DNA from 2 places in the Streptomyces sp. NPDC006193 genome. Region 1 is predicted to be linked to the other one. Evidence: riboswitches for the same ligand, from Rfam matches in the RefSeq annotation. Region 1 holds a riboswitch; the other holds the start of a gene.
The links. Region 1 has a riboswitch for S-adenosylmethionine ahead of thrC (threonine synthase). Riboswitches for the same ligand answer to the same signal wherever they lie in the genome.
Positions count from the first base shown of each region.

Region 2: it holds a riboswitch for S-adenosylmethionine, as region 1 does, so the genes downstream of both, ABZ261_RS22975 (aminotransferase class V-fold PLP-dependent enzyme) here and thrC (threonine synthase) in region 1, are expected to answer to the same signal.

Region 1 covers NZ_JBEXTB010000034.1:22,803-26,768, forward strand. The annotation lists gene ABZ261_RS25210 (trehalose-6-phosphate synthase) at 1-987, opposite strand, end outside; gene ABZ261_RS25215 (glucosyl-3-phosphoglycerate synthase) at 1,053-1,997, opposite strand; SAM riboswitch class I at 2,153-2,296, shown strand; gene thrC (threonine synthase) at 2,314-3,597, shown strand; gene ABZ261_RS25225 (MoaD/ThiS family protein) at 3,594-3,869, shown strand.
Region 2 covers NZ_JBEXTB010000028.1:6,401-10,366, forward strand. The annotation lists gene ABZ261_RS22965 (cytochrome bc complex cytochrome b subunit) at 1-497, shown strand, start outside; gene trpD (anthranilate phosphoribosyltransferase) at 619-1,683, shown strand; SAM riboswitch class IV at 1,830-1,946, shown strand; gene ABZ261_RS22975 (aminotransferase class V-fold PLP-dependent enzyme) at 2,108-3,469, shown strand; gene ABZ261_RS22980 (Lrp/AsnC ligand binding domain-containing protein) at 3,622-3,903, opposite strand; gene ABZ261_RS22985 (rhomboid family intramembrane serine protease) at 3,900-3,966, opposite strand, start outside.

The DNA of each region.
Region 1 (3,966 bases):
CGGATAGGCGAAGGCCACGTGGACGACCTTCTCCCGCCACTCGGGGCGGTCCTCCAGCAGCTGCCGGTACGCCAGCAGTCCGCGGACGATGTTCTTGGACAGCTCGGTGCGGTCGACCCGGACGACCGCCTTGCGCGGCGCCCCGTCGGGGCCCGTGCCGATCTCCTCGCGCAGGGCGGCCATCCGCTCGTCCACGTCCGGTTCGTGGGCCCGTTTGCGCAGGAAGTCGGCGTCCGCACCCAGCCCGTGCACCCCGATCCGGGTGCCGGAGGGGATGCCGGGTCCCAGCACCGCGTGGCAGCAGTCGGTGAACGCGTCGGCCCACCGCCGGGTGAGGAACGCGGCCCGGTCGGCGCCCAGGATGCCGGTCAGCAGTTCGGCGGCGATGTCGTCGGGGAGGAGGCGGAAGTAGTCCGGCGGGGCCCACGGCGTGTGCGAGAAGTGGCCGATGCGCAGGTCGGGGCGGAGCTGGCGGAGCATCCGCGGGGCGAGGGCCAGGTGGTAGTCCTGGATCAGCACGGCCGCGCCGTCGGCGGCCTCCTCGGCCAGCGCCTCGGCGAAGGCCCGGTTGTACGCCTCGTAGGACGCCCACTGCCGCCGGAACTCCGCGTCGAAGACCGGTTCCAGCGGCGTCTGGTACAGCATGTGGTGCACGAACCAGAGCACCGAGTTGGCGATGCCGTTGTACGCCTCGGCGTGCACGGCCGCGTCGACGTCCAGCATCCGCACCCGCTGCCCGCCGGTGTCCTCGGCCGGCAGCAGCCCGCCCTCCGCGCGCCGTACGGCCTCCCGGTCGCCGTCGCCCAGCGCGGCGCACACCCACACGGAGTCGGCGTCCGACCCGATGGCCGACAGTCCCGAGACCAGCCCGCCGCCGCCCCGTCTGGCGCGCAGCGAGCCGTCCTCGCCCACCTGATACGAAACCGGGCCGCGGTTGGACGCGACCAGCACCTGAGCCTTGTCGGCAGCACCGTGCGTGAAAGCCATACGCCTCAACCTAGCCCGGCCCGGAAACGCTCAAACGTACGGTCCGCCGGGAAGGGAGGCCCTGTTCACGCCACTCTCCGCTCGGCGTACTCGGCGATCTCCAGCATGGGCGGCCGCTCCTCGGTGTCCACGGCGTAGGTGCGCGGCTCGAACCCGTCCGGGCCCCGCTCGAACTGGGTCAGCGCGGGCCGCACCAGATGGCCGCGGGCCAGCCGGAGCTGCGCGGTGCGGTAGATCGCGGCGGCCATCCGGCCGAGGGCCTGCCCGTCCTGGTGCCGGTGCCTGCGCACCCCCACGTCGACCTGGGCCAGCGCGTCCAGGCCGACCAGGTGCAGCGCGTCGACCAGCATGCCCAGCTCCACGCCGTACCCGACGGGGAACGGCAGCCGCTCCAGCAGGGAGCGGCGGGCCGCGTACTCCCCGCCGAGCGGCTGCACGAAGCCGGCCAGCCGCGGCCAGTGCATGTTCAGCAGCGGGCGGGCCATCAGCTCGGTGACCCGGCCGCCCTGGCCGGCGGCGGCGCCGAGCGGACGGTCGTACATGGCCTTGACGAGGTGGACCTCCGGGTCGGTGAGCAGCGGGCCGACGATGCCGCGGACGAAGTCGGAGGAGAACTCCCTGAGGTCCGCGTCGACGAAGCAGACGATGTCCCCGCCGGTCACCAGCAGCGAACGCCACAGCACCTCGCCCTTGCCGGGCACGGCCGGGATGCGGGGCAGTATCTCGTCGCGGTGCACGACCCGGGCGCCGGCGCGCGCGGCGACCTCGGAGGTGCGGTCGGTGGATCCGGAGTCGACGACGACGATCTCGTCGACGAGCGGGACCCGCTCCACGAGGTCCTGCCGGATGACGGCGACGATGTCGCCGACGGTCTCCTCCTCGTCGAGCGCGGGCAGCACGACGCTGACCGTCTGCCCCGTGCGCTGTTTGGCGGCCAGGATCCGCTGGAGCGGGCGGTCGCCCACGGACCAGGAGCGGTCGGCCAGCCAGCGCTCGACTTCTTCCAGCACGCTCTGCGGCTCCTCACTGTCACGACCACACGCCGCCGTGTGATCCATCTCGCGGTTCGGACGACTCCCTCGACCGTCCTGGCCTTCGGTTACAGTCTTGAACAACGCCGATGACCATCGCATGCCGGGGGTCCGCGGCGCCCACAACCGCATACAGCTCATCCAGAGGGGCAGAGGGACACGGCCCGGTGAAGCCCCGGCAACCCTCCAGTCGGTACTCGTCTTTCGCAGCGAGGCTCCCGGCTAGGGAAGGTGCCAAATCCGTCTCGCGGCGAGATGCGCCGTGAGGAAGATGAGGAGAAAGGGCCTCGCCTCCATGGCTGTGCAGACAGTTGCAAGCACCAGCGTCCCCACCGTCGACCTCGGTCCCGCCGCCGCCCTGAGCTGTCGCGAGTGCGGCCACCGGGTGCCGCTCGGCCCGGTCTTCGCCTGCGAGGAGTGCTTCGGCCCGCTGGAGATCGCCTACGACTTCTCCGGCTACGACGCCGAGGAGCTGCGCCGCCGCATCGAGGCGGGCCCCGCGAACATCTGGCGGTACGCGCCGCTGCTGCCGGTTCCGGCGGACGTCGCCGGCAAGCCCAACCTGAACCCGGGCTGGACCAAGCTCGTCCAGGCCGACAACCTGGCCCGCGAACTGGGCGTCACCGGCGGTCTGTACGTGAAGGACGACTCCGGCAACCCGACCCACTCCTTCAAGGACCGGGTCGTCGCGCAGGCGCTGGAGGCCGCCCGCGCCTTCGGCTTCACCACGCTCTCCTGCTCCTCGACGGGCAACCTGGCCGGCGCCGTGGGCGCCGCCGCCGCCCGGGCGGGCCTGCGCTCCTGCGTGTTCATCCCGCACGACCTGGAGCAGGGCAAGGTCGTCATGGCCGCGGTCTACGGCGGCGAGCTGGTCGGCATCGAGGGCACCTACGACGACGTGAACCGCTTCTGCTCCGAGCTGATCGGCGATCCGGCCGGCGAGGGCTGGGGCTTCGTCAACGTCAACCTGCGGCCGTACTACGCGGAGGGCTCCAAGACCCTGGCGTACGAGATCTGCGAGCAGCTCGGCTGGCGGCTGCCCGACCAGATCGTCGTCCCGATCGCGTCCGGATCGCAGCTCACGAAGATCGACAAGGGGCTGCGGGAGCTGATCGCGCTGGGACTCGTCGAGGACCGGCCGTACCGGATCTTCGGCGCCCAGGCGGCGGGCTGCTCGCCGGTGTCGGCCGCCTTCAAGGCCGGGCACGACGTCGTGCGGCCGCAGAAGCCGGACACCATCGCCAAGTCCCTCGCCATCGGCAACCCGGCCGACGGACCGTACGTCCTGGACATCGCGCGCCGTACCGGCGGCGCCGTGGAGGACGTGACGGACGAGGAGATCGTGGACGCCATCAAGCTGCTCGCCCGGACCGAGGGCATCTTCGCGGAGACCGCCGGCGGGGTGACCGTGGGCGTGACCCGCAAGCTGATCGAGGACGGTGTGCTGGACCCGGCGAAGACCACCGTCGTCCTCAACACCGGTGACGGCCTGAAGACCCTGGACGCGGTGGCCGGGACCGGCCTGACCGCCACCATCCGCCCGACCCTGGACTCCTTCCGAGAGGCTGGCCTCGCATGAGCGTGACCGTTCGCATCCCCACCATCCTGCGCACCTACACCGGCGGCCGGGCGGAGGTCAGCGCCGAGGGCGCCACCCTCGCCGAGGTCATCGCCGACCTGGAGAAGAACCACACCGGGATCGCCGCCCGGGTGCTTGACGACCAGGGGAAGCTGCGCCGCTTCGTCAACGTGTACGTCAACGACGACGACGTCCGCTTCGAGCAGGGCCTGGAGACGGCGACCCCCGACGGCGCCGGCGTGTCGATCATCCCGGCCGTCGCCGGCGGCTGACCGGCCCCGGCATTACCCTCGGTAATGCCGGTGACGCGATGTTCATCTGATTGCCCCCTCCGCAAGAGAAGCGGAAGGGGCAATTCAGTTTGATTGA
Region 2 (3,966 bases), on a different contig from region 1:
CCCGCACGGCCTTCGGCGTCGCCTGGATCACCGCCTACATGATCATGCTGATCGGCGGTGGCAACGACCTGTGGGCCACGCACTTCCACCTGTCGATCAACGCCGTCACCTGGTTCGTCCGGATCTTCTTCTTCGCCGGACCGGTCATCGCGTTCATCCTCACCAAGCGGATCTGCCTCGGCCTGCAGCGCCGGGACCGCGACAAGGTGCTGCACGGCCGCGAGACCGGCATCATCAAGCGGCTGCCGCACGGTGAGTTCATCGAGGTGCACGAGCCGCTCAGCCAGGAGCAGCTCCACACGCTCACCGCGCACGAGCAGTACCGGCCGGCCGAGATCGGCCCGACGGTCGACGAGAACGGCGTCGAGCGCAAGGTGCCGGCCTCGGAGAAGCTGCGCGTGAAGCTCTCCAACGCCTACTACGGCGAGGACAGCCAGATCCCGAAGCCGACCGTAGAGGAGTACAAGGAGATCACGAGCGGCCACGGCCACCACTGATCACCGCGTCGCCACACCACGCCGAGGGCCCCGTCCGTGTCGCGGACGGGGCCCTTCGCCGTGCTCCGGGCTGGATAGGGTGGTGTACGACGGAGCAGGACCCCACCACCAGGAGCGGCTGATGAGCGCTGTGACCCCCGCAGGAGGCGACACCGCGGCGGGCCGGTCCTGGCCCGTCCTGCTGAACGGCCTGCTGGACGGCAGGGACCTGTCCGCCGACGACACCGCCTGGGCGATGGACCTGATCATGCGCGGGGAGGCGACCGACGCGCAGATCGCCGGGTTCATGGTGGCGCTGCGGGCCAAGGGCGAGACGGTGGAGGAGATCACCGGCCTGGTCCGCACGATGTACGAGCACGCCAACGTCATCGAGGTGCCCGGTCCCGCCGTGGACATCGTCGGCACCGGCGGCGACGGCGCCAAGACCGTGAACATCTCCACCATGTCCGCCATCGTCGTCGCGGGCACGGGCGTCAAGGTCGTCAAGCACGGCAACCGCGCCGCGTCCTCCGCCTCCGGCTCCTCGGACGTGCTGGAGAAGCTCGGGATCAATCTGAACCTCACCCCGCGGCGGGTCGCCGAGGTCGCCGAGGAAGCCGGCATCACCATCTGCTTCGCGGTGCGGTTCCACCCCTCGCTGCGCCATGTCGCCGCGGCCCGCGCCCAGCTGGGCATCCGCACCACCTTCAACGTGCTCGGCCCGCTCACCAACCCGGCCAAGGTGCGCGCCCAGGCGGTCGGGGTCGCCGACCCGCGCATGGCGCCGATCGTCGCCGGAGTCCTCGCCGAACGCGGCAACTCCGCGCTGGTGTTCCGGGGCGACGACGGCCTGGACGAGCTGACCGTCACCGCGCCCTCCCGGGTGTGGGCGGTCCGGGACGGCAAGGTGACGGAGGAGGTCTTCGACCCGCGTGACGTCGGCATCGGCCTCGTTCCGGTGTCCGCCCTGCGCGGCGGAGACGCCGGGCACAACGCGGAGGTCGCCCGCCGTCTGCTGGACGGCGAACAGGGGCCCGTGCGGGATGCCGTGCTGCTGAACTCGGCGGCGGCGCTCGTCGCCCTGGAGCCGACGGACGCGCCCCTCGCCGAGCAGGTGCGCGCCGGTATGGCCAGGGCGCGGGAGTCGATCGACTCGGGGGCGGCGAAGCGGACGCTGGAGCGGTGGGTGGCGGCGACCAACCGCTAGCCGCCCGCGACGACCGGGACCGGGCTTCCCTTCCGTCCTCAGGGCGGGCGGGGAAGCCCCGCGCACGACGTCCCATCCCGTCGGCCCGTCCCGGCATCCGGACACGAGTTGCACCGGGATGATCCGCTCGGCTAATTTCCGGATCAGGTCATGAGTGACAGTCATGAGGCCCCGGCCGACTGTCCGGCAACCCTCCGTCCGTGGCGGGGTGCCCCGGGTGAAGACCAGGCCGTGGACAGCAAGGTCCACGGCAAGCGCGGATCCCTCGACACCAAGGGATCCTGGTCGTCGAGGAGTCTTCCGTGAGCAAGCGAATGCGCTAGGGCCGCAGAGCCCCGCCTCCGCATCCCCCTCTCTTCTCCGCCGGCGCCGGAGCGTGCCCGCTCGCGCGGCGGATTCCACCTGCCTTCACGGGAGACCGCCCATGTCCGTCTTCACCGCTGCCGCCGACCGGTCCGTTCATGCCCCGCTGCCCGTTCTGGGCGGGGATGTCACCGTCCCGCTCGTCACCGGCGGCGAGGTCGCCTACGCCGCGCTCGACTACGCCGCCAGCGCCCCCGCCCTGCAGCGCGTCTGGGACGACGTCGCCGCCTACGCCCCGTACTACGGCAGCGTCCACCGCGGCGCCGGCTACCTCTCCCAGCTCTCCACGGACCTGTTCGAGAACGCCCGCGGGACGGTCGCCGCGTTCCTCGGCTGCCGGGCGGACGACCAGGTGGTCTTCACCCGGTCGACCACAGACTCGCTGAACCTGCTGGCCCGCGCCCTCCCGGCCGACTGCCGGGTGTTCGTCTTCGAGACCGAGCACCACGCCTCCCTGCTGCCGTGGCGAGGCGCCCCGGTCACCTACCTGGACGCCCCGCGCACCCCGCAGCAGGCGGTGCGGACCCTGGAGCGGGCCCTCGCCGACCGGGAACCCCACGGCCCCGCCCTGGTGTGCGTCACCGGCGCCTCCAACGTCACCGGCGAGCTGTGGCCGGTGCGGGAACTGGCCGCGGCGGCGCACGCCCACGGCGCCCGCATCGTCCTGGACGCCGCCCAGCTCGCCCCGCACCACCCGGTGTCCGTGACCGACCTCGACGTCGACTGGATCGCCTTCTCCGGCCACAAGCTGTACGCCCCCTTCGGCTCCGGCGTCCTCGCCGGCCGCGCCGACTGGCTGCGGGCCGCCGAGCCGTACCTCGCGGGCGGCGGCGCCAGCCGCAAGGTGACGCGCAGGACGGACGGGGGAGTGGACGTGGAGTGGCACGAGAGCGCCGCCCGCCACGAGGCCGGCTCCCCGAACGTCATCGGCGCCTACGCCATCGCCTCCGCCTGCAAGGCCCTCACCGAGGCCGGCTGGGACAGCCTCGTCGCCCGCGAGCAGCACCTGATCGGCAGGGTGCGCGAGGGCCTCGCCGGCATTCCCGAGGTGCGGATCCTCTCCCTCTTCGGCGACGACGCGCCGCGCGTCGGCGTCCTCTCCTTCGTGGTCGAGGGCTGGAACAGCTCCCACTTCGCCGCGGCCCTCTCCGCCGAGTACGGCATCGGCGTCCGCGACGGACTCTTCTGCGCCCACCCCCTGGTGCGCACCCTGCTCGGCAGCGACCCGCAGACCCAGGGCGAGTGCGGCGCCCCGGAGGCGGCCCCCGGCGAGAAGTCGCTCAACGCCGTCCGCGTCAGCTTCGGCGCGGGCACGCCGGACGAGCACGTGGAGCGCTTCGTGAACGCCGTGCGGGAGCTGGTCCGGGACGGCGCCCGGTGGCAGTACCGCACGGAGGACGGCCGCTGCGTCCCCGCGGTCTGACCCGCCGCTCCGTCCCGTCTCCGCCGCGCGGCGCGGCAGCGCGGCGCGGGGGTCGGCGGGGGTGCTCCTGCCGGGTCCCGGCGCCCCGGCGGCGGCGACGAGGGCACGGGTGCCCGGTCCGGGGCCCGGGAGAGGGCCCGCGCGCCGGGGGGCTAGTTGTCGAGGCCGATGGCGAACGCCGCTTCCAGGTCGTGCTGGGAGTAGGTGCGGAACGCGACGTGGGTGTCGGTGGCCTCCACGCCGGGGATCTTGCTGATCCGGCCCGGGATGACCTCGGCGAGGTCCTCGTGCTGCCGGACCCGCACCATGGCGATCAGGTCGTAGGTCCCGGTGACCGAGAAGACCTCGCTGACGCTGTCCAGCGCGGCGATCCGCTCCGCGATCTCGGGGATCCGGTCCACGCTGGTCTTGATCAGGACGATCGCGGTGATCACGGCTGTTTCTCTCCCTCGGTGACCGGAGCTGGGGCGGCTTTCACTCTAGTCGCCCGCCCGTCG